Regions from separate parts of the Arthrobacter tumbae genome, predicted to be linked through region 2. Evidence: riboswitches for the same ligand, from Rfam matches in the RefSeq annotation. Region 2 holds a riboswitch; the other holds the start of a gene.

What was found. A riboswitch is a leader RNA that binds a small molecule or an ion and turns the genes downstream of it on or off. The one in region 2 is predicted to bind thiamine pyrophosphate.
Positions count from the first base shown of each region.
Region 1: it holds a riboswitch for thiamine pyrophosphate, as region 2 does, so the genes downstream of both, thiD (bifunctional hydroxymethylpyrimidine kinase/phosphomethylpyrimidine kinase) here and JOD47_RS04395 (ECF transporter S component) in region 2, are expected to answer to the same signal.

Region 1 covers NZ_JAFBCC010000001.1:3,269,296-3,285,201, forward strand. The annotation lists gene acnA (aconitate hydratase AcnA) at 1-1,520, shown strand, start outside; gene dxs (1-deoxy-D-xylulose-5-phosphate synthase) at 1,691-3,664, shown strand; gene JOD47_RS15400 (vitamin K epoxide reductase family protein) at 3,680-4,318, opposite strand; gene JOD47_RS15405 (Rne/Rng family ribonuclease) at 4,731-7,958, shown strand; TPP riboswitch at 8,069-8,183, shown strand; gene thiD (bifunctional hydroxymethylpyrimidine kinase/phosphomethylpyrimidine kinase) at 8,175-9,746, shown strand; gene rplU (50S ribosomal protein L21) at 9,900-10,208, shown strand; gene rpmA (50S ribosomal protein L27) at 10,265-10,525, shown strand; gene obgE (GTPase ObgE) at 10,656-12,251, shown strand; gene proB (glutamate 5-kinase) at 12,298-13,446, shown strand; gene JOD47_RS15435 (glutamate-5-semialdehyde dehydrogenase) at 13,490-14,827, shown strand; gene JOD47_RS15440 (hypothetical protein) at 14,920-15,156, shown strand; gene nadD (nicotinate-nucleotide adenylyltransferase) at 15,198-15,857, shown strand; gene JOD47_RS15450 (hypothetical protein) at 15,879-15,906, shown strand, end outside.
Region 2 covers NZ_JAFBCC010000001.1:916,967-932,872, forward strand. The annotation lists gene JOD47_RS04375 (COG4315 family predicted lipoprotein) at 1-449, shown strand, start outside; gene JOD47_RS04380 (sigma-70 family RNA polymerase sigma factor) at 463-975, opposite strand; gene JOD47_RS04385 (energy-coupling factor transporter transmembrane component T family protein) at 1,095-1,892, opposite strand; gene JOD47_RS04390 (ABC transporter ATP-binding protein) at 1,889-3,382, opposite strand; gene JOD47_RS04395 (ECF transporter S component) at 3,384-3,995, opposite strand; TPP riboswitch at 4,051-4,166, opposite strand; gene JOD47_RS04400 (DUF4235 domain-containing protein) at 4,313-4,573, shown strand; gene JOD47_RS04405 (HNH endonuclease signature motif containing protein) at 4,689-6,233, shown strand; gene mnhG (monovalent cation/H(+) antiporter subunit G) at 6,330-6,713, opposite strand; gene JOD47_RS04415 (MrpF/PhaF family protein) at 6,721-6,978, opposite strand; gene JOD47_RS04420 (Na+/H+ antiporter subunit E) at 6,975-7,544, opposite strand; gene JOD47_RS04425 (Na+/H+ antiporter subunit D) at 7,544-9,172, opposite strand; gene JOD47_RS04430 (Na(+)/H(+) antiporter subunit C) at 9,169-9,666, opposite strand; gene JOD47_RS04435 (Na+/H+ antiporter subunit A) at 9,663-12,674, opposite strand; gene JOD47_RS04440 (MFS transporter) at 12,854-14,203, shown strand; gene dcd (dCTP deaminase) at 14,224-14,820, opposite strand; gene kynA (tryptophan 2,3-dioxygenase) at 14,868-15,722, opposite strand; gene JOD47_RS04455 (M4 family metallopeptidase) at 15,852-15,906, shown strand, end outside.

The sequences.
Region 1 (15,906 bases), 2.4 Mb from region 2:
AGCATTCGGCTGCAGCGACGGCAAACGGACGGCCGTCCCGGCCGGTCAAGGTCAACATGGCAGACGGGCGGGAGTTCATCCTGGATCACGGTGCTGTGAGCATCGCGTCGATCACGTCATGCACCAACACCTCGAACCCGTCGGTAATGCTTGCCGCGGCCCTGCTGGCGCGGAACGCCGTAGAGAAGGGCCTCGCCTCGAAGCCCTGGGTGAAGACCTCCGTGGCACCGGGATCGAAGGTTGTCACCGATTACTATGACAAGTCCGGCCTGACTCCGTACCTGGAGAAGCTCGGCTTCTACATCGTCGGTTACGGCTGCGCCACGTGCATCGGCAATTCCGGTCCGCTCGAGGAGGAAATCTCCAGCGCGATCCAGAACAATGACCTCTCCGTGGCTGCCGTGCTCTCGGGCAACCGCAACTTCGAGGGCCGGATCAACCCCGACGTGAAGATGAACTACCTCGCATCCCCTCCGCTCGTGATTGCTTTTGCACTTGCGGGAACCATGGACTTCGACTTCGAGAACGATGCGCTCGGACAGGACGAGTCGGGCAACGACATCTTCCTGCGGGACATCTGGCCGAGCCCCACCGAAGTGCAGCAGGTCATCGATTCCTCGATCGACGAGGCAATGTTCTCGAAGGGGTACGAGGGAGTGTTCGACGGCGATGACCGCTGGAAGGCGCTGGATACTCCGGAAGGCGACACGTTCGCCTGGGCCGAGGACTCCACCTACGTGCGCAAGCCCCCATACTTCGAGGGCATGCAGGCACAGCCGGAGCCGGTTGCTGACATCGAGGGAGCCCGCGTGCTCGCCAAGCTCGGCGATTCAGTCACCACCGACCACATCAGCCCGGCAGGATCGTTCAAGTCCGACAGTCCGGCGGGCCGCTACCTTCTTGAGCATGGCGTTGCCCGGAAGGACTTCAACTCCTACGGATCACGCCGCGGCAATCACGAGGTCATGATTCGCGGCACCTTCGCGAACATCCGGCTGCGCAACATGCTGCTGGACGGTGTGGAGGGTGGCTTCACGCGCGACTTCACCCAGACCGGCGGACCACAGGCCTACATCTACGATGCCGCAATGAACTACCAGGCTGCCGAGACACCGCTCGTGGTCCTCGCGGGCAAGGAATACGGTTCAGGTTCATCCCGGGACTGGGCTGCCAAAGGAACTGCGCTGCTCGGAGTGAAGGCTGTGATCGCTGAGAGCTACGAGCGTATCCACCGGTCAAACCTGATCGGTATGGGTGTGCTGCCCCTGCAGTTCCCCGCGGGTGAGAATGCTGCAACGCTCAAACTGACCGGAACCGAGACGTTCGCCATCGAGGGCGTCACCGAGTTGAACAACGGCAACTCGCCGGCAACGGTCAAGGTGACCGCCACCCCGGAGGAGGACGGTAGTCCGGTGACCTTCGATGCTGTTCTACGTATCGACACGCCGGGTGAAGCCGACTACTACCGCAACGGTGGAATTCTGCAGTACGTCCTGCGCCAGCTGGCAGCGGCGTCCTGACCAGGCCCGCCCACAAGAACACGCCGTCTCCGGTACCGGAGGCGGCGTGTTCTGCGTTGGGCCGGAGGCGCGCAACGCCGCGGGCACGGCTGGGCGGCAGGCCGCGTTAGAGTTAACAGCGTGTGAGAACGCACCGGTGCCGCAGATCACAAGTATCAGAAGGAGGCGCGATGGGACTCCTGGAGACCATCCACAGCCCACAGGACCTCACCAGGTTGTCAGGACAGCAGCTTTCCCGCCTGGCCGCGGAGATACGCGCCTTCCTCATCCGGACTGTGTCCCGCACAGGCGGGCACCTGGGCCCCAACCTGGGTGTTGTCGAGCTGACGATCGGCATTCATCGCGTGTTTGACTCCCCGCGCGACAGCATTGTCTTCGACACCGGGCATCAGTCCTACGTGCACAAGCTCCTGACCGGACGGCAGAACTTTGATTCCCTGCGCCAGCAGGGTGGGCTCTCGGGCTATCCCTCGCGCGCTGAATCAGTGCACGACGTCGTGGAAAGCTCACACGCTTCGGCGTCGCTTTCGTGGGCTGATGGCATCTCGCGGGCGCGCATGCTGAACGGCGAGGAGGACCGCTCTGCCGTCGTCCTGATCGGCGACGGCGCGCTGACCGGCGGAATGGCCTGGGAAGCGATCAATAACATCGCGGCTGACAAACGGCGCCGGGTGGTCATCGTCGTCAATGACAACGGACGCTCCTACGCCCCCACGATCGGCGGAGTGGCGGACTACCTCGCCTCGCTGCGGCCGACCCTTGACTCGGTACGCACCCACCGCGTGTATGAGGGCACCCTCGACTGGTGGAAGCGGAAGCTGCAGAACGGCGGTGCTGTGGGCCGCTTCGCCTACAAAAGCCTGCATGCCACCAAGAAAGGCGTGAAGGACTGGTGGGCGCCCCAGGGACTCTTCGAGGACCTGGGCATGAAATACATCGGTCCCATCAACGGCCACGACCTCGCGGCGGTGGAGCACGCACTGACGCAGGCCAAAAACTATGGCGGGCCGGTCATCGTCCATGCCATCACCGAGAAGGGCCACGGCTATGCGCCGGCGCGCGCCGATGAAGCGGACCAGTTTCACGCTGTCGGAATCATTGATCCTGAAACCGGTGAGCCGATCGGCGCCGGGGGAGTGCAGTCCTGGACTTCGGTTTTCGCCGAGGAGATTGCGGCCATCGCGGATGAGCGGAAGGACATCGTCGGAATAACCGGCGCCATGCTCATCCCGGTCGGGCTCCACAAGTTCGCCGCGAAGCATCCGGACCGGGTATTCGACGTCGGCATTGCGGAACAGCATGCTCTCACCAGCGCCGCGGGCATGGCCTTCGGCGGCCTCCACCCGGTCATCGGCCTGTACGCCACCTTCCTGAACCGTGCCTTCGACCAACTCCTGATGGATGTCGCCCTCCATAAGGCGGGCGTGACCATCGTGCTGGACCGCTCCGGCGTAACCGGACCGGACGGCGCAAGCCATCATGGCATGTGGGATCTCTCGATGCTGCAGATCGTTCCGGGGCTGCACCTGGCGGCGCCGCGCGATGCCACCCGGCTCCGGGAGGAACTCCGCGAGGCCGTGGCGATCGGCGATGCTCCGTCGGTCGTGCGTTACTCGAAGGGCAACGTCGGCGTCGAGGTGGAAGCCGTTGAACGGCTTCCCGACGGCGTGGATGTCCTCTGCCGCAGGCCGGCCGGCTCGCGGCAGAATGATGTCCTCATTGTCAGCGTCGGCGCCATGAGCGAACTCGCCCTTGATGTATCCAACCGGTTGGGCGCGCAGGGGATCAGCTCCACCGTCATCGATCCGCGCTGGGTGCTTCCGGTGGCCCGTTCAGTCATTCAGCTGGCAGCCGAGCACCGCATCGTGGTCGTCATTGAGGACGGGGTGCGTGCCGGCGGTGTCGGCTCGCGTATTCGTCAGGAGATGCGGTCTGCGGGCGTTGATACGGCGCTCAATGAGGTTGGCCTGCCGGTGGAATTCCTCGACCACGGCTCACGCAGCGAAGTTCTGGAGCGGGTCGGGTTGACTGCCCGGAAGGTTGCACAGGACACCGTGGAGCAGGTGCTCGGAACCAAGGTGCCTGTGGCACGTCCACTGCCCGGCGAGGTTCCCTCGGCTACGGGTCAGCTGCCCAAGCTCTAGCCCACGGGGCGTGGCTCAGCCGAGGAACGCCCGGGAAAAGCTGAAGAAGACCGAGGCCGCCGTCGCCACCAGGAGCAGCACGGTGAGCGGCCAGGCCCATTCGGCGAGGATCCGGCGCGCGCCTGCCGGTGCCGGCAGATCGCCATGGATGATGTTTCTCGCTGTCAGCAGGACGGTGAGGACTGCCATCGCTGCCCACACCGCCATGCAGTACAGGCACAGGATGTGGATCGTGAACAGCGCCTGGCTCCACAACCACACGACAAATGCGAACCCGAGACTGACCCCGAGCTGTAGTCCGCGCCAGTACCAGCGGGCCGGACGGCCACCTGAGAACAGAACCATCGCCGTCGTCAGGATGATGGGGAAGGCGACAAGCCCGATCAGCGGATTGGGGAATCCGAACAACGCGGCCTGCCAGGTGCGGAACACTTCGCCGCAGGAGACAAAGGGGCTGATGTCGCAGGACGTCACGTAGTCCGGATCCTCGTACAGCGCGATCCGTTCCAGGACCAGTTGGCCCGATGCCAGGAAACCGACGACGCCGCACACCAAGAGCAGCCACGCCATGCCCCGGTTGCGGGCGAAGGCAGGTTCGTCGCTTGCGCCCGGGTCTGCGGACTCCGTTCCCGCGTGTCGCGCTTCCTCGGTCATGCGCGCTCTCCTCGGTGTCGCTGTGGCGGCGTGTATGCCACCAGCGAGTCTAGCGGCCGGTACAGCCGGTAGTGATGGGCATGTGAGACAATGAACGTGGCTGGTACGGGAACCACATTCCGGTGCCGGTCCAGTGACAGGCTTCCGGTTCTGCCGGCGACGCTCCTGCGGATTTGGCACTTCATGGTGAACCCCGCAGAATCCGCCGGGCAGAACCCGCGCTGGTTTCAGCGATCGGGCAGGAAAAGCGCCACTGGTCATCGAGTGATGCCGCGCCCCATGGTTGGCGCGACCTTGAGCGACACAATAACGACTTCCGGGTGACGCGTGCACATACGCCGCGGACACCCGACCAAGCGCCTCGCGGCGACGGAATGTGGACGCCGTTCGCGGGGGTGGAGCACAGCCGAATATGGATTCAAACGCATCAGATACCTCAGAGGTCCTGACGGACACAGCTGAGCAGGAAGCGCCCGCACGCAAGGCGCCGCGTACCCGACGCAAGAAAAACGACGACGCCGCCGAGAGCCCGGATGCCTCACCGGCCTCCGCGCAGAGTGACGACGCCCCGCAACCCACACGCCGCCGTCCTTCCCGCCGGGCGTCGCAGCCTGAGGTCAGCCTGCCGGAGTCCCCGTCCGAGCCGCCGTCAGTCGGCTCAGTCCCGGCCGGGTCTGCTGCTGACGCGCCGACCGGCGAAGCTGTCGTCGAAGATGGCCAGTCCTCGAGCGATGCGGCTCCAGCAGAAAAGCCCGCGCGCACCCGGCGTACCCGTAAAGCCACAACCGACGTCAGTCCTGAGTCTTCCCCGGCGGCAAAGGAGGCCCCGGATGCGGCCGGCTCCGCGCCGGAGCGGCCCGTCCGCCGTCGTCGTGTGGCAACGAAAGCAGCAACCGTAGAGGACCCTGCCGAGCCTGCAGTGACAGAACCTGCAGTCACAGAGCCTGAGGCAGCTGAACCTGCTGTCACGGAACCTGTTGTCAAGAACTCTGCTGTCACTGAATCTGCGGCGCCGAATGCCCAGTCCGTTGATTCTACCGAGGCGCCGGCCGCCGACGAGGAAGCTCCTTCCGGGGGCACCGAGCCTGATGGCCGTGGTGGCCTGGACCCCTTCGCCGTTCCGGATTCACCGGTATCCCTGCTTTTCCATGCCCCGGACCTCACCGCGGTTGTGCCGCGGACGCCGCCGAAGACCGCACCGAAGGTCGTTACCGAGGTTGTCGAAGACGACAATGAGGGCGATGACGACGGGCGCGGGCGTCGCCGAAGCAGGCGCAGCAGGAGCCGCAGCCGGGCCGCGGAGTCAGAGGCCTCCGAATCCGGGTCGGAGTCCCGGAACCAGGCGCCGGCGGAATCCGGTGAGGAGAGCGAACCGGTGACCTCCCGCCGTCGCCGTCGCCGTCGCCGCGGGGATGAGGACCTCGAACTTACCGGCGGGCAGGATGATGACCCGCCGAACACGATCACGCGTGTACGCGCTCCGCGGCAGAGCCAGGAGGCGCCGTCGGACCAGGTGACGAGCGTGAAGGGTTCCACCCGGCTGGAGGCCAAGAAGCAGCGCCGTCGTGAGTCGCGGGATTCGGGCAGGCGCCGCCAGGTCATCACCGAGGCGGAGTTCCTTGCGCGGCGTGAATCCGTTGACCGCCAGATGGTGGTCCGCCAGCGCGACGACAGGATCCAGATCGGGGTCATGGAAGACGGAGTGCTCGCTGAGCACTTCGTGTCCAAGACCCAGCAGGATTCGCTGATCGGGAACGTGTACCTCGGCAAGGTCCAGAACGTCCTGCCCAGCATGGAAGCCGCGTTCATCGACATCGGGCGGGGACGGAACGCCGTGCTGTATGCCGGCGAGGTCAACTGGGACGCGGCCGGCCTGGACGGCCAGCCACGCCGCATTGAGCTTGCGCTGAAGTCGGGTGACCCGGTGTTGGTGCAGGTCACCAAGGACCCGGTGGGTCACAAGGGCGCGCGCCTGACCAGCCAGATCTCCCTGCCCGGGCGGTACCTGGTGTACGTGCCGGGAGGTTCCATGACGGGCATCTCGCGCAAGCTTCCCGACGTCGAGCGCAACCGCCTCAAGCGCATCCTCAAGGACAGGCTTCCGGAGAACGCAGGCGTCATCGTGCGCACGGCGGCAGAGGGAGCCAGCGAAGAGGAACTGACCCACGACATCAACCGCCTCCGCTCCCAGTGGGAGACGATCGAGGGCAAGGCGAAGTCCACCAAGACGCTCGCGCCCGAGCTGCTTTACGGAGAGCCGGACCTGACCATCAAAGTGGTCCGGGACGTCTTCAACGAGGACTTCTCCAAGCTGATCGTCTCCGGTGAGGAAGCCTGGGACACCATCGAGGCGTATGTGATGTACGTAGCTCCTGACCTCGTGGGCAGGCTCGAGAAGTGGACGAAGGACGAGGACATCTTCGCCGCCCGGCGCATCGATGAGCAGATCCACAAGGCGCTGGACCGCAAGGTGTTCCTGCCTTCCGGCGGCTCGCTGGTGATCGACCGGACGGAAGCCATGACGGTGGTCGACGTGAACACCGGAAAGTACACAGGCAGCGGCGGCAACCTTGAGGAAACCGTCACCAAGAACAACCTCGAAGCAGCCGAGGAAGTCGTCCGGCAGCTTCGCCTGCGTGACATCGGCGGCATCATTGTCATCGACTTCATCGACATGGTGCTTGAGGCAAACCGTGACCTCGTGCTGCGGCGGCTCGTCGAGTGCTTGGGACGTGACCGGACCAAGCATCAGGTCGCTGAGGTCACCTCGCTTGGGCTCGTCCAGATGACCCGCAAGCGGATGGGAACCGGGCTGCTTGAAGTGTTCGGCGAGAACTGCGAGCACTGCGGCGGGCGCGGCGTCGTCACCCATGACGAACCGGTTGAACACCGCAGGCATGCCGTCTCCACGGAGAACCACCAGCAGCACCTGCGCCAGGAAAAGATCTCCCGCAGCGAGCGCAAACGGCGGGCGAAGACTCCGCCGGTGGAGGAGCACGTTCCCGCGCCGGAACCGACGAAGGCCGACGACGCCGAACGCCAGGCTCGTGCCGAAGCGGCGCGGGCTGCCCTGGCGAGTATTGCCGCTGCCACCCATGCGGCGCATGAGCACGATCATGAACAGGGCAGCCCTCCTGCGGCGGAAGCGCCGTCGTCGGCCGCTGTGCTGACGATCAACGGCGAGAAGGTGACGCTGCCGAAGGCGAAGAACGCTTCCGCTTCCGTCCGTCCTGAGACCGCCCTGACGCTGGAGAGTTTGACGGAGGCCTTCAACCGCTACCCTGCGGCGGGTGAGACAGACCCAGTCAGTGCGGCGCGCGAGTCTGCGAGCCCGGCCGGCGGGTCCGTGGCGCCTGTGGATGACATACCGGTGGCCGGTCCGGAGGCGGCGCGGCAGGGGGCCGCCGCAGCCGACTCCGGTGCGGCGCCGTCGTCGGGCCGTCGCAACCGGCGGCACCGCGCGGCCAGCAGCGCCCAGGGCTCGGCCGCGAACGCCACGATCGAGCGTGCAGGCACTGAGGCGGCCGCCCCGGCAGCCGGAACACAGTACGTCGCCCGCGCCGGGACGCCTGCAGCCAAACCGCAGCAGTCAGAAGAGCCCATGATCCTCGGAGTCGGGGTTCCGGCCTCCGAGCTGTAGCCGCCGTCGCCTGAGCAGAACACGCCGTTCCCCTGAATCCGGGGGAACGGCGTGTTTCGTTGTGCGGTGTTTCGGTGTGCAGCGGTGAGCCGCCGCACGGTAGGGTAGGCCACAGTGACACGCGGTGCCCGTTCGGGGCTGAGATAAAACGCGTTGAACCTGATCTAGAGATGGCCGCCACCAGGCGGCCTTTGGCCTAGCGGAGGGATGTCGCGGATGAGTATTCGCACGCTCGTGGAGCACAGAGAAACACCATCGGTCCCAGCTCGGGCGCGGACCATTCCGCGCGTGCTGAGTATCGCGGGAACAGACCCCACCGGCGGAGCCGGTATCCAGGCGGACCTGAAAAGTATCGGGGCGCAGGGTGGCTACGGCATGGCTGTCGTTACTTCCCTCGTTGCGCAGAATACCCGGGGGGTGCGCAGCGTGCATACGCCGCCGTCGGCGTTCCTCGATGAACAGCTGCAGGCGGTCAGCGATGACGTCACCATTGACGCGGTGAAGATCGGCATGCTCGGCGACCCGGACACCATCCGGACAGTGAGGGGATGGCTGCCGCGGGCCTCCGGGGCCGTCGTCGTGCTCGATCCGGTCATGGTCGCAACCAGCGGGGACAGGCTCCTTGCGGCCGACGCGGAGGACGAGCTGCGCGCCCTGGTACCGCTGGCTGACCTCGTGACGCCGAACCTGCCGGAGCTCGCGGTACTGCTTGGCGAGTCGGTTGCGCCAAGCTGGGAAGCGGCTCTGGAGCAGGGCAAGCGGCTCGCAGTATCAACGGGTACCTCCGTGCTGGTCAAGGGCGGCCATCTCGAAGGTGCCCTTGGGTGCCCGGATGCGCTCGTGAACGCGTCCGACGACGCCGGCACCGTCACGGTGGTGGGCGGCACGCGGATTGATACACGGAACACGCACGGCACCGGCTGCTCCCTGTCGGCGGCCCTGGCGACCGTCCAGGTGCGCACCGGAAACTGGCATCAGTCGCTCATCATCGTGAAGACGTGGCTCCGGGGTGCGCTCGAACGGGCGGACGAGCTCAATGTGGGGCAGGGAAGTGGACCGATTCATCACTTTCATGAATTCGTTCCGGGTCCCATTCCGGAAGCTCCGGCAGACGACCGCCCGTTCAGTCAGCGGGTCTGGGAGCTCACCACGCGCCACCGTGCGGCGATCGACGCGCTAGGGTTCGTGCGTGCGCTCGGCGACGGAAGCCTGCCGGCTGAGCAGTTTGCCTATTATCTGGCGCAGGATGCAATCTATCTGGCGGGCTATTCGCGCGTGCTGTCCAGGACCAGCGCGCTTGCGCCCAGCGAGGCTGAGCAACTTTTCTGGGCGCGGTCTGCACTCACGTGCCTTGAGGTGGAGTCCGAGCTTCACCGGACGTGGCTGACCGGACGTGGGCAGCCTGCAGGGCAAGGGCCGGTGACCAAAGCCTATGTGGATCATCTGCTGGCGGCTGCTGCCCATGGAGGCTACGGCGTTCTGGTGGCAGCAGTCCTGCCGTGCTTCTGGCTCTACGCGCACGTGGGTAGCGCCTTGCACGCGCAATGGAGCGGCTCCGGAGCCGGCCAGGACCACCCGTACGCAAGCTGGCTGGAAACGTATGCGGATCCTGCCTTCGCGGAAGCCACTGCACGTGCAATCTCCATTGCAGATGCGGCTTTCGCAGCTGCCTCGCCCGCAGATAAGGCGGCGATGATCGAGGCTTTCGAAGCCTCTGCCTGGTACGAACACGAGTTCTTCGACGCGCCGACACGCCTTGATTTGCGGGATTCCACGAAATTGCCGTAATCTTGATCTTCGGTGCGGCGCCCTCGTATGGCTATTTTCGGGGCGTGGATGCATCGTGAGTGCATTAGCACCCCTCCGGCTGCGCTGAGAACAGCGTACGGCCCCGGAATCAGTATGCAAACAGTTTGATCGTCGAGAGAAGTGAGTTCCCAAGTGGTGTACGCGATTGTCCGCGCAGGCGGCCGCCAAGAAAAGGTTTCCGTGGGAGACCTCGTAACCCTTGACCGCGTCCCCGGTGAGGCCGGCAGCAGCTTCAAGCTGCCTGCTCTCCTTCTGGTAGACGGCGACAAGGTGACTTCAGCAGCACAGGATCTGGCAAAGATCAGTGTCACTGCCGAAATCGTCGAGAATCTTCGGGGCCCGAAGATTGTTATCCAGAAGTTCAAGAACAAGACCGGCTACAAGAAGCGCCAGGGTCACCGTTCAGAGCTCACCAAGGTCAAGATCACGGGTATCAAGTAACCGCTGCAGGTTCCTCGATCCAAAGATTCTGTTTCAGAAAAGGGCAGGCATAACAGATGGCACATAAGAAGGGTGCGAGTTCCACTCGCAACGGTCGCGACTCCAACGCGCAGTACCTCGGCGTGAAGCGCTTCGGCGGACAGGTCGTCAAGGCAGGCGAAATCATCGTCCGCCAGCGCGGAACCCACTTCCACCCCGGCGCAAACGTCGGTCGTGGTGGCGATGACACGCTGTTCGCACTCGAAGCCGGTGCCGTCGAGTTCGGCACCCGCCGTGGACGTCGCGTTGTCAACATCGTGGGTGCGGCTGCCGAGTAGTACTCGCAACCGCACACCACAGCAGCGTTACGCAAGAGCACTAGGTGGGGTGAGCCAATCAGGCTCACCCCACTTTCTTTTAAGCCGATAAGCTCGGCAAAAATGAGAAGTTTCTCAAGAGGAGTACACCGTGGCAAGCTTCGTTGACCGGGTAGTTCTGCACGTCTCGGGCGGCACCGGCGGACACGGGTGCGTCTCGGTCAAGCGGGAAAAGTTCAAGCCGCTGGGCGGGCCTGATGGCGGTAACGGCGGAGACGGCGGAGGCGTCATTCTTCGCGTTGACCCGCAGACCACCACCCTCCTGGATTACCATCATGCACCGCACCGCCATGCCACCAACGGTGGGAACGGCATGGGTGACTGGCGCGAGGGAAAGCGGGGAGAGACGCTTATCCTTCCCGTCCCGGACGGCACGGTGGTCAAGACGCGCGACGGCGAAGTATTGGCTGACCTTGTTGGTGCCGGTACCGAGTACGTGGCAGCTGCCGGGGGGCAGGGCGGCCTCGGAAACTCCTCCTTGTCATCGCAGAAGCGCAAGGCGCCCGGTTTCGCGCTCCTGGGCATTCCCGGCGATGCGCGCGACGTGGTGCTGGAACTCAAATCCATTGCAGACATCGCGCTGGTCGGGTTCCCCTCGGCCGGAAAGTCCAGCCTGATTGCCGCCATGTCTGCGGCTCGTCCAAAGATCGCGGACTACCCATTCACCACTCTCCGTCCCAACCTCGGAGTCGTACAGGCCGGGGAGGTCCGATTCACCATCGCGGATGTTCCCGGACTCATCGAAGGCGCAAGCGAGGGCAAGGGGCTGGGCCACGACTTCCTGCGCCACGTCGAGCGCTGCGCCGCCCTCGTCCATGTGCTTGACTGCGCTGCGCTGGAGACGGACAGGGACCCGCTGAAGGACCTGGAGATCATCGAAGGTGAGCTTGATCGCTACGCCGTTGACATGAGCTACGCCGGTCCCGGCGGTGAAGTTGTACCGCTCAATGAGCGCCCGCGCCTGGTGGCACTCAACAAGGTGGACGTTCCCGACGGCCGGGACATGGCCGAGTTCGTGCGTCCGGATCTCGAAGCCCGCGGATACCGTGTCTTCGAGGTCTCAGCCACCAGCCACGAAGGGCTTCGGCAGCTCGGCTTCGCCATGGCGGAGATCGTGCGCGAGGCACGCGAGGTGCTCGAGACCGTGCCTCCGGTTGTCGCTCCCGCTGTGCTGCGCCCCCGTGCAGTCAACGCCAAGGGATTTGTCATCCGGCGCGAGGAAAAGAATCTCGAGCCCCTCTTCAGGGTCCTGGGTGAGAAGCCGGAGCGCTGGGTGAAGCAGACGGACTTCACAAATGACGAGGCTGTTGGCTACCTTGCGGACAGGCTCGCTAAGTTGGGTGTTGAGGAACAGCTCTTCAGGAGTGGGGCCAAACCGGGGGACACCGTGGTGATCGGCGAGGGCGACGGCGTCGTCTTCGACTGGGAGCCAACCATGATGGGTGGAGCTGAACTTCTGGCCTCTCCTCGCGGCACGGATATTCGTTTGGCCGAGTTCGTGCGTCCCACGCGCGACGAGAAGCGGGAGGACCACCAGACCCGGAAGGATGCGCGGGCTGCGGCGCGCGACGAACTCGAGGCGGAGCGGAAGGCCGGCATCTGGACGGAGTCGGTCAACTACAAGCACTCCGGGCCCAAGGCAGCGAAGAACGACAGCGACACTGACACAGGTGACGGCGAGGACTGATCCCGCCAGGCACCAACAGAAACTCCGTAATCAACAGAAGGAATCGATGACCGTAAAGCGCCCGATCAAAACCCGCTCCGGACTGGCGAAAGCCAAGAGGATTGTTGTAAAGGTAGGTTCATCCTCGCTCACGTCGCTCTCCGGAGGACTTTCCGATGAAGCGCTGTTCGCGCTGTCCGATGTTCTCGCTGCGCGGCACAACGAAGGGACCGAGGTCATCCTCGTCTCGTCGGGCGCGATTGCAGCGGGTCTCGCTCCGCTCGGACTCGCGCGGCGACCCAATCAGCTCTCGTCCCAGCAGGCGGCTGCCAGTGTGGGACAGGGTCTGCTCATGGCGCGTTACACCCACGCATTCGGCGCTCACGGTGTCACCGTCAGCCAGGTCCTGTTGACTCTCGATGACCTGATACGGCGAAGCCACTACGCGAATGCGCACCGTGCAATGGAGCGGCTTCTGAACTTCGGTGTGGTTCCCATCGTCAACGAGAATGACACTGTGGCGAGCTCCGAGATCCGTTTCGGGGACAATGACCGTCTGGCCGCCCTGGTGGCCCACCTGGTCAAGGCTGATGCGCTGGTTCTGCTCTCTGACGTCGACTCCCTGTATGACGGTCCACCCAAGGACGGAGCACAGCGCATCCCCGAGGTCCGTGGACCTCAGGATCTTGAGGGCGTGAGCATCGGCCGGACAGGGAAAGCCGGGGTCGGTACGGGCGGCATGGTCACGAAAGTCGAAGCTGCCACGATCGCCGCTTCCTCCGGCATTCCGGCACTCGTCACTTCGGCAGAGAACGCCGGAGCGGCGTTGGCCGGAGAGGACGTGGGCACCTGGTTCAGTACCAATGGCCGCCGCCAGCCGATCCGCCTGCTCTGGCTGGCCCATCTGGCCCGGATCCAGGGAACGCTCACGCTTGACGACGGCGCGGCCAAGGCCGTGGGGGAGCGGCGGCGGTCGCTTCTGTCGGCTGGGATCGTCTCAGTCGGGGGAGAGTTCGAGGCTGGGGATCCCGTCGAGATGGTGGACCGTGCAGGTGCGGTCATCGCCCGGGGACTGGTGAACTACAGTTCATTCGAGTTGCCGCGGATGCTCGGCAGAACCACCCGCGAGCTGTCGAAGGAACTCGGCAGGGAATACGAGCGTTCGGTGGTGCACGTGAACGACCTCGTGGTCCTGAATGCGGTTGCCTCTTCCTGACCCCCAGCTGGGGTTGGGACGGTGTGCTCGTTAGACTGGGGTGATGACTGACGTGACTACACAGCAGACTGCCCATCAGACACCCACCGACCCTGCCGACGGCGAGGCGCCGGCCACGCCGGTGAACGTCGAGCAGGCTGTGCACGCCATAGCAGACCGCGCCAGAACCGCATCGCGGATCATCGCCCGGGCTAACCGGTCCCATAAGGACAAGGCGCTCGAAGCCATCGGTGAGGCACTCGTGGCCAACCAGGACGCCATTCTTCGCGCCAACCAACAGGACCTTGAGTCGGGACGCGCCAAGGGCACCTCAACTGCTTTGCTGGACCGGCTGAGCCTGAGCGAAGAGCGGATTGCCGGCCTGGCCGCAGCGCTCGAGAACCTCGCCGGCCTGCCGGATCCCGTCGGAACCATCGACCGCGGACAAACACTGCCCAATGGTGTCCGCCTCCGGCAGGTGCACGTGCCCCTCGGTGTGGTCGCAGCCATCTATGAGGCCCGCCCGAATGTAACGGTGGACATCGCCGGCCTCGCGCTGAAGAGCGGTAACGCCGTCATCCTGCGTGGTGGAAGTGCGGCCGCCCATACCAATGCTGCGCTTCTTGGTATCATCCGGGACGCCCTGGACCGAACAGGGCTGCCGGCGGACGCCGTGCAGACCGTGGACGAGTTCGGCCGCGAAGGAGCCAACGTCCTGATGAAGGCCCGCGGCCGGGTAGACGTACTGATTCCCCGCGGTGGCCATGACCTGATCCAGACCGTGGTCGCCAACGCCGCCGTACCCGTCATTGAGACAGGCGAAGGCAACGTCCACATCTTCCTCGATCAAAGCGCAGAAGAGGAGATGGCGGTGGACATCCTGCTCAACGCCAAAACCCAGCGTCCCAGTGTCTGCAACACAGTTGAGACTCTCCTCGTGCACAGGGACGCCGAAGCGGCGCCGGCCGTCCTGGAAGCCCTGTCCAACGCCGGTGTGCGCATCCACGCGGACGCCCGGATCCAGGCAATCCTCCCGCCGGGTGTCACGGCAGATACGGCCAGCGAGGACGACTGGGCACGCGAGTACATGGATCTCGATATCGCCGTTGCGATGGTGGACACCGTGGATGAAGCGCTGGAGCACATCCGGACCTGGAGTACCGGCCACACCGAAGCCATCATCACCAATGATCTGGCACGGTCCGAACAGTTCATCGCCGGTGTGGATTCAGCGGCGGTCATCGTCAACGCCTCCACGCGATTCACGGACGGCGGAGAGCTTGGCCTGGGCGCCGAGGTCGGTATCTCCACCCAGAAGATGCATGCCCGGGGGCCAATGGGCCTGCGCGAACTGACCACCACGAAGTGGATCATCCAGGGCGACGGACAGATTCGCCGGTAGCAACGCGTAGGATAGTACGGAAACAGTACTGTAAGTATGCGCTGACCCGCGCCCGGCCGGCGGGCGGACACATCGTTCCCAAGGGGAGAAGAATGCTGACCCAAATCCTCAACGTTGCGGTGGTTGCAGGCGAGACTGCCGAGCACCACACAGAGCTTCCGATGCCTGCCATCGCGTACGGCGCTATCATCATGGGATTGCTGTTGTTGCTGATGTTCGTCACCATTGCGTTCACCAGCCTGGGACACCGGCATGAAGCAGTTCAGGAGCACGCGGATCCCCATCGCCAGCATCCGAACAAGCATGACCATGGCGAATCTGCCCACTGATCTCCTTGACCGTTCCTCCCGCGTCCACCCCTGAGCAAGGGATACAGCCGAACGCTCTCGTCGCCGGCGGTCCAGCCCGCTGGCGACTTGGCGTGATGGGTGGAACCTTCGATCCGATCCACCACGGTCACCTCGTCGCGGCGAGCGAAGTAGCTGCAGCATTCGATCTGGACGAAGTTGTGTTCGTACCCACGGGACAGCCCTGGCAGAAGAATGCCAAGGAAGTCAGTCCAGCCGAACACCGCTACCTCATGACCGTCGTGGCCACAGCATCAAACCCGCGCTTCACGGTGAGCAGGGTGGATATCGACCGTCCTGGTCCCACCTACACAATCGATACACTCCGTGACCTGAGAGCTACCCGACCGGAAGCGGAGCTGTTCTTCATCACGGGCGCGGATGCCATGGCGCAGATTCTGTCCTGGAAGAACGTTGATGAGCTGTGGTCCCTTGCGCATTTTGTCGGAGTCACCAGGCCTGGCCATGAACTGAGCACACAGCGCAAGGACGTCAGCCTGATGGAGGTTCCGGCGATGTCGATTTCCTCGACAGACTGCCGTCGCCGCGTCTCGGGTGGAGAACCGGTCTGGTATCTGGTTCCAGACGGCGTCGTGCAGTACATCGCCAAGCACGGGCTCTACCGGAAGGGCGCTCCTGAGACGGGAACGCCGGTCCAACCTGAAGTGTCCACAACAACATGACAATCACTGGGTGAAGAAGTAATGAGTAACGGTCACGAGTCCCCGCAGA
Region 2 (15,906 bases):
CTGCAGCAGCAGAACCGACCAGCGCGGAACCCACGGAGGCGGAGACAACCGCGGCTTCGGAGGAACCATCCGGCGAGGCAGCGGCCGGCGGAACCGTCGGCACCCCGCTCGGTGTCGCGGAATCCGAGCTGGGTGAGATCGTCGTCGACGCCGAGGGCATGGTGGTTTACTACTTCACCAATGACGAACCAGACTCCGGAGTGAGCGCCTGTGAGGGCGGCTGCCTTGAAGCCTGGCCGCCGGTGCTCAGCGACAGCGAGACCCCTGAAGTGGAAGGCGTTACGGGCGAAGTGGGCACCATCGAAACACCCGACGGAGATCTGCAGATCACGATCAACGGCATGCCGATCTACTACTTCGCCGAAGATGAGGCTCCGGGCGACACCAACGGCCAGGGCGCCAACGAGGTGTGGTACGTCGTGGCACCGGACGGCACGATGATCCAGTAAGGTGACGGCCGGGCTAACCGCTTGAGGCCACGTCCCGGGCAAGCAGCGCGCTCTTGAGGGAGCGCAACGCGTAGTGCAGGCGGGATTTCACGGTTCCCTCCGGTATGGAAAGGGCCCGTGAGATCTCCGCCGCTGTCTCCCCGCGGAAGTAGAAGTGGAGTACCACGTCGCGGTGTTCGGGCGAGAGTTCGTTCAGCGCATCGGTCAGCAGCCAGGACGTCAGGAGCTGCTCCACCTCGTCATCGGAAGGAGTATCCGGAACCTCGTCCACATCGAACTCGTGGCGGCGGAAGCCGCTGCGGAACGAGTCCACGAGGATGTTCCGGGCAACAACGAAGAGCCAGGCGCGGATCTCGAGCTCGCTGTGACCCCGCATGACCGGATGCTCCCAGGCCCGCAGCAGGGTCAGCTGGACCACCTCGTCAGCCAGGAAGGCGTCCGCTGTCAGGCGGCGGACGAAGCGCCGCAGCGGGCGCAGGTGGTTATCCCTAATGACACCCAGCCAGTCAGCCTGTCCATCGGCCATGTTCGTTCCCCACATTCGACATCACACCGCAGTACCTACCCATTGAGACGATGCGACGTTGGGAAAAGCCTGCGGCTTCCTTCATGATGCACCCCGGAACGCCTTCCGAACAGGGTCGCCTAGCCGAGAATGAAGTTCCAGGTGCCGGCGAAGACCGCCGCGGTCACGGCGAGCGCTGCGATCAGCACGCCCACCAGCACGACGACGACGTCCACCCGGCTGAAGGTGCTTTCCCTGGCCCAGGTGCGCGGACCGGCTCCGAAACCGCGTGCCTCCATGGCCACGGCCAGGCGGGTGGCCCTGCGGATGGCCTGGACCATGAGTCCGAACGCCTGCCCGAGAAAATGACCGAACCGTGCGGCCGGATTCCCCTCATGCCCCACGCCGCGGGCGTGCCTGGCGAGGCCAAGCGTCCGCCACTCGTCGAACAGCAGGCCGACCAGCCGCATCCCTGCGAGTGCTCCCAGCACAAACCGGTGCGGCGCCTTCAGCCGCTGCGCCAGCGCGTCGGCAAGGTCCGTCGGGTCAGTGGTGGTCAGCAGGAACAGTCCGGGAAGCGCGATCGCGAGCCCACGCAGCCCGATCGCGAGCCCGGCGTTGACTGAATCTTCCGTGAAGAGAACCGGGCCGAACTCAAGAAGAACCCGGCCGGTCTTTTCCGCCAGCAGCGCGGTGCCGTACGCGGCGACGACCGCCGCGACGACAAACGGCCACGTCCTCAGGAACAGCCTCCGCACGCTGATGCCGAGCAACGGGAGCAGCAGCAGTTCACTTCCAAGCACGACGCCGGCACTCACCCAGTCGACACTGAGCATGACGACGACGGTGATCACCAGAGCGGCAAAAAGTTTCGAGAGCGGGTTGGCCCTCGGAAGCACCTTCCCGGTGATTGCCGGGTTCACCACGTCAATGCTCACGCCGCAGCCTCCAGCGTTGCGGACGCGCCGTCAACGGCCACCACACAACTTCCGAGCGCCGCGGTGTAGTCACGGTCATGGGTAACGGAGACCACGCAGGTTCCCGCGTGGATGAGTTCGGCGAGCAGGGTCACCAGCTCGGCCCAGGTGTTGGCGTCCTGACCGAAGGTGGGCTCATCGAGGATAAGGATGTCCGGGTTGGTGGCAAGCATCGTCGCAACGGACAGCCGTCGCTTTTCGCCGCCGGACAGCGTGAACGGATTCGCTTTCAGCAGCCCCGTGAGCCGGAGCCGCTCAGCAATGGGATAGATCCGCCGTCGTACTTCTTCCTCCGTGAGCCTGGCCACCCGCCGCGGGCCGAACTCCAGTTCCTCACGAACGGAGTTGGTCAGGAACTGGTGTTCGGGCTCCTGGAAGACCGTACCGATCCGGCTGACCAGATCGGCGGACTTCCACTCGAATGGTTTGGCCCCCGCTCCGCGGGCGAGCGGATCCAGGGCTGAGAGTTCACCTTTGCGGGGGCGGAGCAACCCGGCGAGGGTGAGCGCGAGCGTGGATTTTCCGGCACCGTTCGGACCCAACACGCTGACTGCTTCCGCCTGTTGCAGGGTGAGGTCGACGCCGCTGAGAACCGCCGGCCCGCGCTTGGTGCGCGCGACGGATAGCCCGGACGCCTGCAGCAGGTCCGTTCCGGAGCCGGTACGTACCGTTGGGGTCTCCGGCCGGTAACCCGGCACCCAGACCCCTGCCTCAACGAGCCTGGCGCGTGTGGCCTCGTGCCGGAGCACTGCAGCCGGTTCCCCGTCAGCGAGGATGCCGCCGTCGGAATCGAGCACCACTACCCGGTCCACCACGTCAGCCCAGACCTCCACCCGGTGCTCCACCACAACGAGCGTCGCGGAGGTTCGGTTGAGTACGCGGACAACGGCATCGCGCACATCCAACACCCCGGCGGGGTCCAGGTTGGCGGTCGGCTCATCGAGGAGCATCAACCCGGGTTGCATCGCGAGGACTGCCGCAAGCGCGAGCCGCTGCTTCTGGCCGCCGGAGAGCGCGGTGGTGGAGTGGTTCAGTGGGACATCCAGGCCGACGTCGTCCAGCGACTGACGCACGCGTGGCCAGATGTCTTTCCGTGGCACTGCCAGATTTTCGGCTCCGAACGCCACTTCGTCACCGACCCGGGCGAGCACCAGTTGGCTGTCCGGGTCCTGAAGGACCAGCCCGGACCGGCCGCGTGCAGCAGCCGGCCTGACGCCGTCGATAGTAAGTTCGCCGGTCTGCTCGCCCTCGTCCTGATCGCCCAGGACCCCGGCAAGTCCGTGCAGAAGCGTGGACTTGCCGGCACCGGACGCGCCGAGGAGAAGGACGCGCTGCCCGGCCTCGATCGTCAGGTGGATATCGCGGACTGCCCAGCGTGTCCGGCCGGGGTGACGCCATCCCCAACCCCTTGCGGTGATCGACGCCGGGGCGGGCGCCGCCGTGGGTGCCATGCTAGACGTCTGCCGTGCGGCCCGCGGCGAAGGCTGACAGGGCACCGGTCTTCGCGAGCCCCCGGGTGGCGAGCCACGGCAGCAGACCCGCGAGCACTACGCCGGAGATGGCGGCGAAGACTCCATACATCAGCTTGTACTCAAGAGCCCATTCGACGTTGTACATGATGTTTTCGCTGATGGCGAGGGCAAGTCCGGCGCCCAGTCCCGCGAGGAGCGCCACCCCGATATTCCACCGCCGATAAAGGAAAAGTGCGAAGATCAGTTCAGCGCCAAGGCCCTGAACCAGGCCGGAGAGCAGCACCGCCATACCGAACTGGGTTCCGATCAGCGCCGACACAGCGGCCGCGAGCACCTCGCAGTAGATGGCAGCGCCGGGCTTGCGGATGATGAGTCCGCCCAGCACCCCGGCGATGAGCCAGCCGCCTGAGTACAGCCCGGCGAGAGGCGGGAATGCAGCTGTCACCGCGGCAATGCCGCTGTAACCGGCAGACCAGGCGAAGAAGATGACGCCCACGGCCACCGCGATGACTGAGGCGACCACGATATCGACGACACGCCACTCATAGCGGCGCCGGGATTGGGACGGTGTAACGCTCTGTGTTGCAGTCATGATTGTTGATCCTCCTGGGTACAGGAGGGGGAGGCCTTCCGGCAAGACGCCGTGAAGCCTCGAGAACTCGACTCCCTTCGCCGGTACTAGCCGGATCAGGTTCGAGGGTCTGCGGTGATCCGCACTCTCAGCGCCCACCACCTGCGTGGCTGCGCTCCCCTGTCGTTGTTTGAGCGATACCAACTCTACACCGGAAGCCGTGCTACGCCGTCGTCGTCGTTGCGGTCATGCAGCGGCCGGTGACCCACCGGGTCCTCCAAGGATCGCCTCGATAACGCTAGGCTGGGAGGAAAGCTAAGCCGACTGAAAGAGGCACCATGAACGCGATCTTCAAACTGATGGGCGTTGGACTGGGCATTGGGGCGGGCCTCATAGGCACGCAGCTGGTGGACTTCATCTGGAAGCGGGTCACCGGAAACGAGCCTCCGAAGGACGTGGAGGGCCTTGAGAACACGCTTCGGTCAGCGCTGATCTTCGCCATTATCTCGGGCAGTGTCAGCACCACCATCCGCGTGCTCACCAACCGCACCACCCAGCGGGCCATTCACCGCTACGAGCGCACGCGTCACCTCACCTAGGCCTACGCGGGTTGGCGGCATTCACGTACGGGGTTGTGGATAAGTTTGTTTCACTTGTCCTCCACATTGGCGGTATTCGATCGTGATTAGAACGCGTGTTCGATAGAATTTGGGTATGGCCGTCGCAGTGCTCGAACCCACCACGGAAGACACGTCTCTCCTGGGTGGCCTGCGGTCCGACCTACAGGCCTTCGTGCAGCAGTATGAGTCGTCGTACCTGACGTTGAGTCCGCAGGAGGCCGCGGCAACCCTGGTCGAGGTCGAGCAGCTCTCCAAACTGGTCGATCACCTGCAGACCGTGGCTGCCCGTGCCGCCGAGGACCACCAGCTCGCCACCACGGACGCCCGGGACCCGCACAAGAACACCGCGGACTACCTACGGGCGAAAATCGGTATCAGCCGCACCGAAGCGAACCGCCGGCTACGGCTCGGACACGACGTCCTGCCCGAGATTCCCGGACCAGGAGCAGCGCTCACACCTCCGCTGGGTGTTCTGGCTGAAGCAACCAGTGCCGGTGCGCTCAGCAGCCGTGCCGCCACCATCATCCGCAACGCCATGCACCGCGTCTCACCCGCCGCGACCCGCCAGGAACTCGATGCCATGGAAGAGCACCTGGTCCGCCAGGCCGTCGAATCCGATGAAGACGTCCTGCGGGCCCTGGCCCAACGCTGGGAAGACATCATCGACCAGGACGGCACCGAACCCACCGACAAAATCCTCCGCGCACGCCAGGGCGTGTTCCTGCGCGGCAGACGCCACGGCCTGCACTTCATGGAAATCGGCGCCACCGACGAACAATACGAACACCTCATCACCGTCATGAACACCGCCACCAACCCCCGAGCACAAAACACCGCTCACCAGGGAACCGGCACGACCGACGGCAACCTCACCGACGGCGGCGACAACGACGCCGGCTCAAGCCCCGATCAGCCGACCCGTGAACAGAGCCTTCTCGACGGTCTCGTCTCAGCCTGCCGGATCGCACTCGCAGGTGACGGCCTCCCCGCAACCGGAGGCCACCGACCCCAAGTAATGGTCACCATCAACTACCGCGACCTCCTCAACGACCTGGCAGACAACGGACACGGGCGACACAGCGGACACGACGGACACGGACGGCACAGTGGGCACGACGGGCATTCGGTGTTCGCCCAACAGTTGAGCGCCCGCAGTATCCGTAAACTCGCGTGCGACGCAGACATCCTCCCCTTGGTGCTCGGCGGCGAAGGCCAGGTCCTGGACATCGGCCGCACCCAACGCCTCTTCCCACCCCACCTGCGACGAGCACTGGTCGCACGGGACAAAGGCTGCGCCTTCCCCGACTGCACCACTCCCGCAACCTGGTGCGAAGCCCACCACATCATCCCCTGGGCAACAGGTGGAACCACCAACCTCAGCGACGGCGTCCTGCTGTGCTCCTGGCACCACCACCAAATCCACCAAGGAAACTGGACCGTCGAATCAATCAACGGAATCCCCTGGTTCACACCACCCAAATACCTCGACCCCCACCAAACACCCAAACGCAACCGCTACTGGCAAGTAGAACAAGCCATCCACAACCACCTCGCGCGCTCTAACATCGGCACAGACTCCAACACCCACGCGAGCACCCACACCCACACGGGCACCGGTGAACGCGCGGCACCACCCTGACCAACGGCAGAACCCTGACCACAGGCGAAGCCCTGACCAAGGCAGAACCTGACCAAAGGCACCGGCAGCGCGGGTGGCTACTGGCTCGGCTCGGCCTCACTCATTGGACGCACGGTCCCCGGCCTCACGGCGACGTGTGGCCGCGTGTTCCACGACATCGTCAAGGTCATCCATGCTGAGCAGATCCTTGCGCAGGTGCTTGGTGCGGTAGCCCGCGCGGCCCACCATGTGCGCCGACACGGGCGCAGTCAGCAACTGGAAGATCCAGCAGACGATCAGGACGGGCACCACTGCCCACGAACGCTGCTGCACCGCGATGGCCAACAGGAAGAGCAACAGTCCCAGAACCTGGGGCTTGGTTGCCGCGTGCATCCTGCTGAGCAGGTCCGGAAAACGCAACAGTCCGACGGCGGCAGCCAGCGACATGAGCGCTCCGCCCAGGAGCAAAACGGCGGTCAGGATATCCAGGGCAGTATCCATCAGCGGCTCACTTCTTATCCGTGACAAATCGGGCGACGGTCACCGAGGCAATGAATCCGACGACGGAGGTTGCTACGAGGATCACGAGGCTGTTGGTGTGTCCGTTGAACACCATGTCCGCAGCGAGCGCACCACCCACGATCGCGAGAAGGACATCAACGGCTAGCACCCGGTCAAGGATCGAGGGACCACGCGCCACCCGGTAGATGGCGAACAGCGCCGAGATGCCGAGGATCACGGCGACAATGCCGAGGATTACGCTCACGGGTGTCCCCTTCCGTCGAGGTGGTGCGGAGCGTCAGTGTCCAGCAGCGCGAGATCATCCCGGGTCCCCATGACGCGGATGAGCCATTCCTCGGTGCGCCGGGCGTTCTGGCGCACCTTCTCCGCGTCGTCGCTGGTGGCGACATTCAAACAGTGCAGGTAGAGCGTGGATGTGGAACGGTCCACCTCCACTACGAGCGATCCCGGGATCAGCGAAAGGACATGCCCGGTGGCGGTTACCAACAGGTCAGACGGACTGCGCAGACGCACTGCGACAACCGCGTTCTTCAACCGTGGCCCGCGCGTGAGCGCCAGCCAGAATACCTGGAAGCTGGCCAGCACCAACTGGTGGAGGAACCTCCCGGCGAATCCCGCGGCGTAGAACACATTGAACCGGCCGCTGAGCTCAACAGGCGGAAGATAGAGCAGGTTGGCGACTGCGAAGGCGATGATCGCTCCGAAGACCATGTTTCCCAGGCTAAAGTCCTGCCAGAGCGCGCCCCACACGATAACGAGCCAGACCAGCAGCGGCAGCTCCACCCGCAGCGGAATTTTCTGTCTGGACATCATGGCGTTGCTCCTGCCGCTTCGGTAGCGCCCTCGCCAAGGACAGCGTCGATGTAGGGTGTCCGCTCGAGCATCTGCTGTGCAGCCTGGTCACTGAGGGCAAAAAGCGGACCCCCCATGAGGGTCAGGCTGACGCCCAGCATCACCAGCCCGGCAGTTGCCCCCACCATGCTCCGGGGCAACAGGTTCACCGCAGTCCTGCCCGCGAACTTTCCGGTACTGTGCCCTGAAACCCGCCGTGAGGTTCGAACGGCTGAGCCGTCGGCTGACGTTGCCATCAGGATGGGATCGGGGTGGGTTGCGTCCTCCGGCTGGCGCCAGAAGGCACGGTTCCACACCCGCGCGATCACCAGCAGGGTCAGCAGACTTGTCAGCACTCCGGCTCCCACCAGCACGTAGGCCAGCGGCGTTCCGAGTTCCACACCGGCCTGCAGCAGTCCCAGCTTCCCAAGGAAACCGGAGAACGGCGGAATGCCGGCCAGGTTCATACCCGGAACAAAGAACAGCAGAGCCAGCAACGGGGAGATTTTCGCCAGCCCGCCGAGCCGGTCCATGTTGGCCGTCCCGCCACGGCGTTCGATCAGACCGGTCACGAGGAACAGACTGGTCTGCACGATGATGTGGTGAGCGACATAGTAGACCGCCGCCCCCAGGCCGATCACGGTCGAGACAGCGAGCCCGAAGACCATGTAGCCGATGTGGCTGACCAGCGTGAAGGAGAGCATACGTTTGATGTCCGACTGCGCCAGCGCACCGAGGATTCCAACGATCATGGTGAGCATCGCGACGACCATGAGCAGCGTGTTGATGCGGTCTCCGGGGAACAGGAGCGTCTCGGTCCGGACCATCGCGTACACGCCAACCTTGGTCAGCAGGCCCGCGAACACCGCGGTTACGGGCGCAGGGGCAGTCGGATAGGAGTCGGGCAGCCAGAAGGACAACGGGAAGATTGCAGCCTTGATGCCGAAAGCGACCAGCAGCATCAAATGCAGGATCATCTGTGTCCCGTGGTCAATATCGGCAAGCTTCAGTGCCAGATCCGCCATATTGATGGTTCCGGTAGCCGCATAGATCATCCCGATGCTGATAAGGAAAAGCATCGAGGAAACCACACTGACGACGACGTAGGTCACCCCTGCACGAATGCGCGGCGTGGTGCCTCCGAGGGTCATGAGGACGTAACTCGCGGTAAGCAGGATTTCGAATCCCACGTATAGATTGAACAGGTCTCCGGCAAGGAACGCGTTGGAGACTCCTGCCACCAGGATGAGGTAGGTGGGGTGGAAGATCGAAATCGGACCGTCTTCGTCCCCGTCTGTCATACCCTGGCCGGTGGCGTAGATCAGCACGGCGAGGCTGACCGCTGAGGAGACCACGAGCATCAGGGCGGAGAACTGGTCCACCACCATCGTGATTCCGAACGGCGCGGCCCAGTTGCCGATGAAGACTGCCGTGGTGCCCTTCCCGCTGGTGTCGATGAGCAGGAAGATCTCGATCAGGAGCGTCACACACAGTGTTGTGATACTGACAGCCCGTTGGGAACGGGAATGCCGAATAAGCAGGAACGCCAGCGCTGCCCCGAGGAACGGAAGAACGACCGCGAGGGGCGCAAGGTTCGCTATGTTCATCGCTCCCCCGTCCGTGGCTTGTTTGTTTTCTTGGCGGTTGCCGTTCGTTGGGCACCGGGTGCTTCTTCGGCTTCCTCAACCGGCGTGAACTCGGTGGTCTCAATGGGCACCTCGGCGTCGTCCTCTGCGTCGAAGCTGCTCTGCGACGCCACCCGCCGGTCTTCAATGTCATCCTGCACTTCGTCCTGGCGCCCAAGGACCCACGAGCGGTAGATGATGCCGAGCATGAAGGCGGTGACAGCAAATGAGATGACGATGGAGGTGAGAATCAGTGCTTGCGGAAGCGGATCGCTATATTCCTCGGCCGGAATATCCGCCGAGTACAACGGCGCCTTGCCGGCGGCGCCGCCGCCGGCAAGAAGCAGCATGTTCGCTCCGTTGGTGAGCATGATCAGTCCGAGCAATACCCGGGTCAGGCTCCGCTCGAGCAGCAGGTAGATTCCGGCGGCGAAAAGCGCACCCATGATGACAAGCAGCGTGATGTTGACGCTCACTGAGCCACCTCTTCTTCCGGATCCCTGTTCTTTGCCTGCTCCGGCGTCTTGGTCTGCTCCGGCGTTCCGGCATCGATGGTTGCGGTAACCCCTTCGCTACGTTCGTCGATCTCGGAGCCGAGGCTACGCAGCACGTCGAGCACCAGCCCCACCACCACCATGTAGACGCCGATGTCGAAGATGGTCGACGTCACGAACTTGATGTCTCCGAACACCGGCCAGGTTGCCTCGATGATTGCGCTCTGAAAGACTTCGCCGCCGAGGAACACCGGCACGATCGCCGTCAGGGCCGCCGTTGCGAGGCCCCCGCCGAGGAGCAGGCCGGCACTGACGGGGGTGGCCTCCGCGAGTTCGAAGCGGCCACCGGCAAGGTATCGGATGGTCAGGGCCAGTCCTGCCATCAGTCCACCGGCAAACCCGCCGCCCGGAAGGTTATGCCCGGCGAGCAGAAGATAGATCGAGAAGATGATCACCGAGTGGAAAAGCAGGCGGGTGACCACCTCGAAGATGATGGAGCGGCGCTCAGGTGCAAGGGTCCGGCCCGCAACCAGCCACGCATCGTTCACCGAGCTCGCGAACTTCTTGGCGAGCTCAAGGGCAGCGGCCTCCCTGCCGTACGCATCGATCGGTTCCTTGCCGCGCCCGACAGTCCCGCTCTTGACTCCGTCCGCACGCACACGTCCGTCACCGCGGCCACGGATGAAAATCAGGCTTGCCACGCCGGTGGCAGCGATGGCGAGCACGCTGATTTCGCCGAAGGTGTCCCATGCCCGGATGTCCACGAGGGTGACGTTGACGATGTTGGCGCCTCCGCCGTCGTCGTAAGCCAGCGAGGGGAAGCTCAGCGAGATGGGCTCCGCTACCCGGGAAGCCATCGCCGACATCGCGATGGCGACCATCACCGCACCAAAGGAGATACCAAGCACTGCGCGGAGCACCCGGTATTTACGTCCCGGTGCGCGTTGCCACAGACGCGCTGGGAGGGATCGCAACGCGAGCACGAAGGCAACCAGCACGATCGTCTCGACCAGCAGTTGGGTCAGTGCCAGGTCCGGCGCGCCCTGAAGCGCGAAGATCAGCGCGATCCCGTAGCCGGTGACGCCGACCATGATGACCGCCATGAACCGCTTGGTGGCGCGAAGCGCCGCGATGGCGGCAAGGATGATGGCGACGCCGGCAATGAGCTGGGCGGGCGAGTCCGCCAGGTACCAGTCCTGCGGCACAGGTGCGTCGAAGAAGATTAGAGCGCTCAGCGGCGTCACGATCGCCATCGTAAGGATGACAAACAGGTAGAACGCCAGCGAACCCCGCTGGGTGCGGCCCGTGAGCCAGACCGCCACGTCATCGAGAACACCGATGACCGCCTTGTAGTTCCGCTCGGCGTCGATATCCGGGGCGAATCTGGTCTGCAGCCGTTCGAAGCGCTCGCGCAGCAGGAACAGCGCCAGCCCGCCCGCGATCGATAGCAGGGACAGGAACAGCGCCGGAGTGACACCGTGCCAGAGCAGCAGGTGGGGAGTCTCCCCGACCGCCGGGAAGGTGCTGAGATACGGCTGGACCGCCGAGTCGAGCGGCGCCGGCCACAGGCCGAACACGACGGATGCAACGGCCAGCAGCGCGGGAGCGAACAGGAAGGACGGCTCAACCCGTTTGAACGGTGTCGGGGCCGAGGACTTCCGTGCGAAACCACCCCAGATGAAGCGGGCGCTGTACGCGAAGGTCAGCATGGAGCCCAGGACGATCCCGATGAGCATCACCACGCCCACCGGGCCCTCCTCCGCCCGGTGGACAAAAGCCTCAAAGACGGATTCCTTGGCCACGAAACCCAACAGCGGGGGGATCCCGGCCATCGAGGCGGCAGCAACAACGGCGACGGCGGCCAGCACCGGTGCGGACCGGCCGATCCCGCACAGCTTGCGGATGTCACGGGTACCCGACTGGTGGTCGATGATGCCGACCACCAGAAACAGCGTCGCCTTGAAGAACCCGTGGGCCAGCAGGAGCCCCAGTCCCGCAAGCGCTGCCTCCTGCCCGCCCAGGCCCACAACGATCGTCAGGAACCCCAGCTGGCTCACGGTGCCGTAGGCGAGGAGCAGCTTCAGGTCATGCTGGCGCAGGGCGCGCCACCCGCCGAAGATCATTGTTGCGAGACCGAGGCTCAGGACGATCGGTGGCCAGAGCAGGGTGTCCGAGAAACCGGGCGCAAACCGGGCGATCAGGTAGATGCCGGCTTTCACCATCGCGGCAGCGTGCAGGTACGCGCTGACCGGCGTCGGCGCTGCCATGGCACTGGGAAGCCAGAAGTGGAACGGCACAAGTGCGGACTTGGAGAGCGCACCGACAAGGATCAGGACGATCGCCGTCTCCACTGCAGGGCCGGTGAGGGAATCTGCACGCGCAAGGATGTCCGAGAGCCGGTAAGTGCCGGCTGACTGCCCCAGAATGATGAGGCCAACGAGCATGGCCAGGCCGCCGAGCGTAGTCACAATGAGCGCCTGCAGCGCCGCACGCCTGGCTGAGAGGCGATGCCTCGAGTATCCGATCAGCAGGTAGGACAGAACAGTGGTGAGTTCCCAGAAGATGAACAGGAGGATCAGGTCATCGGCGATGACCAGACCGAACATGGCGCCCGCGAAGGCGAGCAACTGGGCTCCGAACGGGCCGATGTTGGCGTCGTCCTGCTTGAAATAGCGTGCGCAATAGAACAGCACCAGGGATCCGACGCCCAGAACAAGGATGCTGAGCACCGCGGCCAGCGCGTCCATGCGGAAGGCCAGTTCCAGCTGAAGCTGGGGAATCCAGGGAACGACGACGGACGGCGGTGCGTTGGGTTGGCCGTTGCCGCTGGTCTGGTCTGCGTTGATGTAATCGCCGAAGGTCGCAAGCAGCCATACGAATCCGGCCGCCGGAACCGCGGCAAGGAGGTAGAAGGCCGATCGGCCCATCAGGCGGAAGATCAAGGGCGCTATTGCGGCCACCGCGAAGAGGGCGATGAGCACGGGTAGCACGATGATCTCCTGATCTCTCCGAATGAGACGGTCAGCTGACGGTCAAGGGCATATGTTTCATTCTACCCGTGGCATACTCGAGGCATCCTCCCGTTTCTGCCCAGCGCACAAGTCGCCGGCACAGGGAATAAAAGCGGCCTTCAACCAGTTGTTGGTTCGCAGCGGATAGCATGCAGCCTATGAGCACGGACCCCCAACAGCCCCCTGGCCGACTCCTATCCAAACCCGTGCTTGCGTGGGCATCGTGGGACTGGGGCTCAGCGGCTTTCAACGCAGTCATGACCACCTTCGTTTTCACGGTGTACCTGACCTCCGACGCCTTCGGCGGAGAGACCTACGCATCCGAGGTTCTCGGCTGGGGTCTCGCAGTTGCCGGCCTGCTCATTGCGCTCCTCGCTCCGGTGACCGGCCAACGGTCGGATGTTGGCGGCCGCCGCAAACTGTGGCTGGGCGTAAACAGCCTGGCCGTCGCGGCGCTGACCGCCCTGTGTTTCTTCGTGTTCCCGCGCCCTGAACTGCTCATTCTCGGCGTTGCGCTGATTGCTGCCGCGAACATCTTCTTCGAGTTCGCCGGGGTCAATTACAACGCCATGCTCGCGCAGATTTCCACCCCCTCCAGCGTGGGACGGGTCAGCGGATTCGGTTGGGCAATGGGGTACGTGGGCGGCATCGTGGCCCTGGTGATCGTTCTGGTCGCTTTTGTCCAGCCGGTCTTCGAATGGTTCGGGTCCAGCACCGAGGGCGCATTGAATATCCGGCTGGTCGCCGTCTTCTCCGCGCTCTGGTTCCTCGCCTTCGCACTCCCGGTGATGTTTGCGGTCCCCGAAGTCCCCCGGCAGCGCCATGCCGACCGTCTGAGTTTCCTCGCCTCCTATGGATTGCTCTTCCGGCGGATCAAGGCGATTTACCGGACCAGCCCGCACACCATCTACTTCCTGCTCGCGAGCGCCATTTTCCGTGACGGTTTGGCGGCGGTGTTCACTTTCGGCGGCATCATCGCTGCCGGAACATTCGGTTTCGAGCTCAGCGAGGTGATCCTGTTCGCCATCGTGGGCAACGTCATCGCTGCCGTCGGCGCAGTGATCGGCGGCTACTTCGATGACCGCGTCGGCCCCAAACTGGTCATCATCGTGTCGCTGATCGGTCTTCTGGTCGCGGGCACCGCCGTGATGGTCCTTGGAGCGGAGGACCAGCAGATGTTCGGCCTGAACTGGAGCGGTGATACTACGTTCTGGATCTTCGGACTCCTGCTCACCCTCTTCGTGGGTCCGGCACAGGCTTCTTCCCGGGCCTACCTCGCACGCCTCTCACCGCGGGGTGAGGAGGGCGAGATGTTCGGGCTGTATGCGACCACCGGCCGTGCGGTCAGCTTCCTGGCTCCAGCGCTTTTCTCACTCTTTATCGGAGTGTTCGGGGAACAGCGGTTCGGCATCATCGGGATTCTGGTGGTGCTGCTGGCCGGCCTGCTGGTGCTGCTCCCGGTGAAGCCGCCTGCACAGGTGACTCCCGCCGTCGTTCCTGCGCCGTAGTGCTGCGCCTTGTGCCCGTCTCAGCGGGAAGGGGTGCCCTCGGCGATCTCGGTGCGGTGGAAGTTCAGGTGGCTGCGCGACGCCGTCGGGCCCCGCTGGCCCTGATAGCGGTTGCCATATTGCCCTGAACCGTAGGAGTGCTCCGCCGGCGAGGTGAGCTTGAAGAAGCAGAGCTGGCCGATTTTGGAGCCCGGCCACAGCTTGATCGGCAGGGTTGCCATGTTGGACAGCTCAAGCGTGACGTGGCCGGAGAAGCCGGGATCGATGAAGCCAGCCGTCGAGTGGGTGAGGAGGCCCAGACGCCCGAGCGAGGATTTGCCCTCCAGGCGCGCCGCAATGTCGTCAGGGAGCGTAACCCGCTCATAAGTGGAACCGAGGACGAACTCCCCCGGATGCAGGATGAACGGCTCGTCCGGAGCGACCTCCACCAGGCGGGTCAGGTCCGGCTGGTTCTCGGCTGGGTCGATGTGCGCGTACTTGTGGTTGTCGAAGAGCCGGAAGAACCGGTCGATGCGGACGTCCACGCTCGACGGCTGAACCATCGCGGGATCATAGGGGTCGAGGAGGATGCGCTCGGCGGCAATTTCGGTTCGGATGTCGCGGTCTGAGATCAGCACCGTCTAAAAATACCGTACGCAGTTCAAGCCGATCTCATCGAAGGCAGTCAGCGCCCGATCTCGGTCCTGACGGCGAACAGCTCGGGAAAGAACGTCAGCTCCAGCGCCTTCTGCAGGAACCCGACCCCGCTGGACCCTCCGGTTCCCGTTTTGTGGCCTATGGTCCGCTCAACCGTTTTCAGGTGCCTGAACCGCCACAGCTGGAAGTTGTCCTCCAGGTCCACGAGCTCCTCGCACGCCTCGTAGACGTCCCAGTGGCCGGCAGCGTCCTCGTACACCTCCTTGTAGACCTGGACCAGCCCGCGGCTGAACTCGTGGGCACGTGTTACGTCCCGTTCAAGCAGTTCCGCGGGGATGCCGTAGCCGCGACGCGAGAGGTAGGAGATGAACTCGTCGTAGATGCTGGTTTCCTGCAGGAGCCGGGACAGGAGTTCGAAGGCCTCAGCGTCACTCTCGAAGACCTGAAGCATGCCCGCGTTCTTGTTGCCAAGCAGGAACTCGACGGCACGGTACTGGTAGGACTGGAAGCCGCTGGCCGACTGGAGCGCACCGCGGAACTCCGCATATTCCGACGGCGTGAGCGTCGCCAGCACCGACCACTGCTCGGTCAGCGAGCGCTGAATGTGCTTGATGCGGGCTATGCCCTTCATGGCCGCCCGCAGATCATCCGCGCGCAGGTAAGTGCGGACCGCACTCAGCTCATGGAGGACGAGCTTCAGCCACAGCTCGGAGGTCTGGTGCTGGATGATGAACAACATTTCGTCATGGTGTTCGGGCCTGCTGACAGGATGCTGCGCGGACAGGATGGAGTCCAGTGCGAGGTAGGACCCGTAGCTCATCTTTCCGGAGAAATCCTTCTCGATGCCTGCTTCAAGGTTCCGGGTGTTCCGCTCCACGCTCATGCCCCCAGCGTAGTTCTTCGTGCCATCGAAGCGCGCCCCTACAAGTGCGCCATCGAAGGGCGCCATTGAAGGGCGCCATTGAAGACTGTCAGGGGCGGCCACTAGGTTGGAGGAACCCGAGGAGGCAGCATGATCACACGCACACCTACCCACGTTCGCTGCAGCATTGTTCCGCCCTACCTGT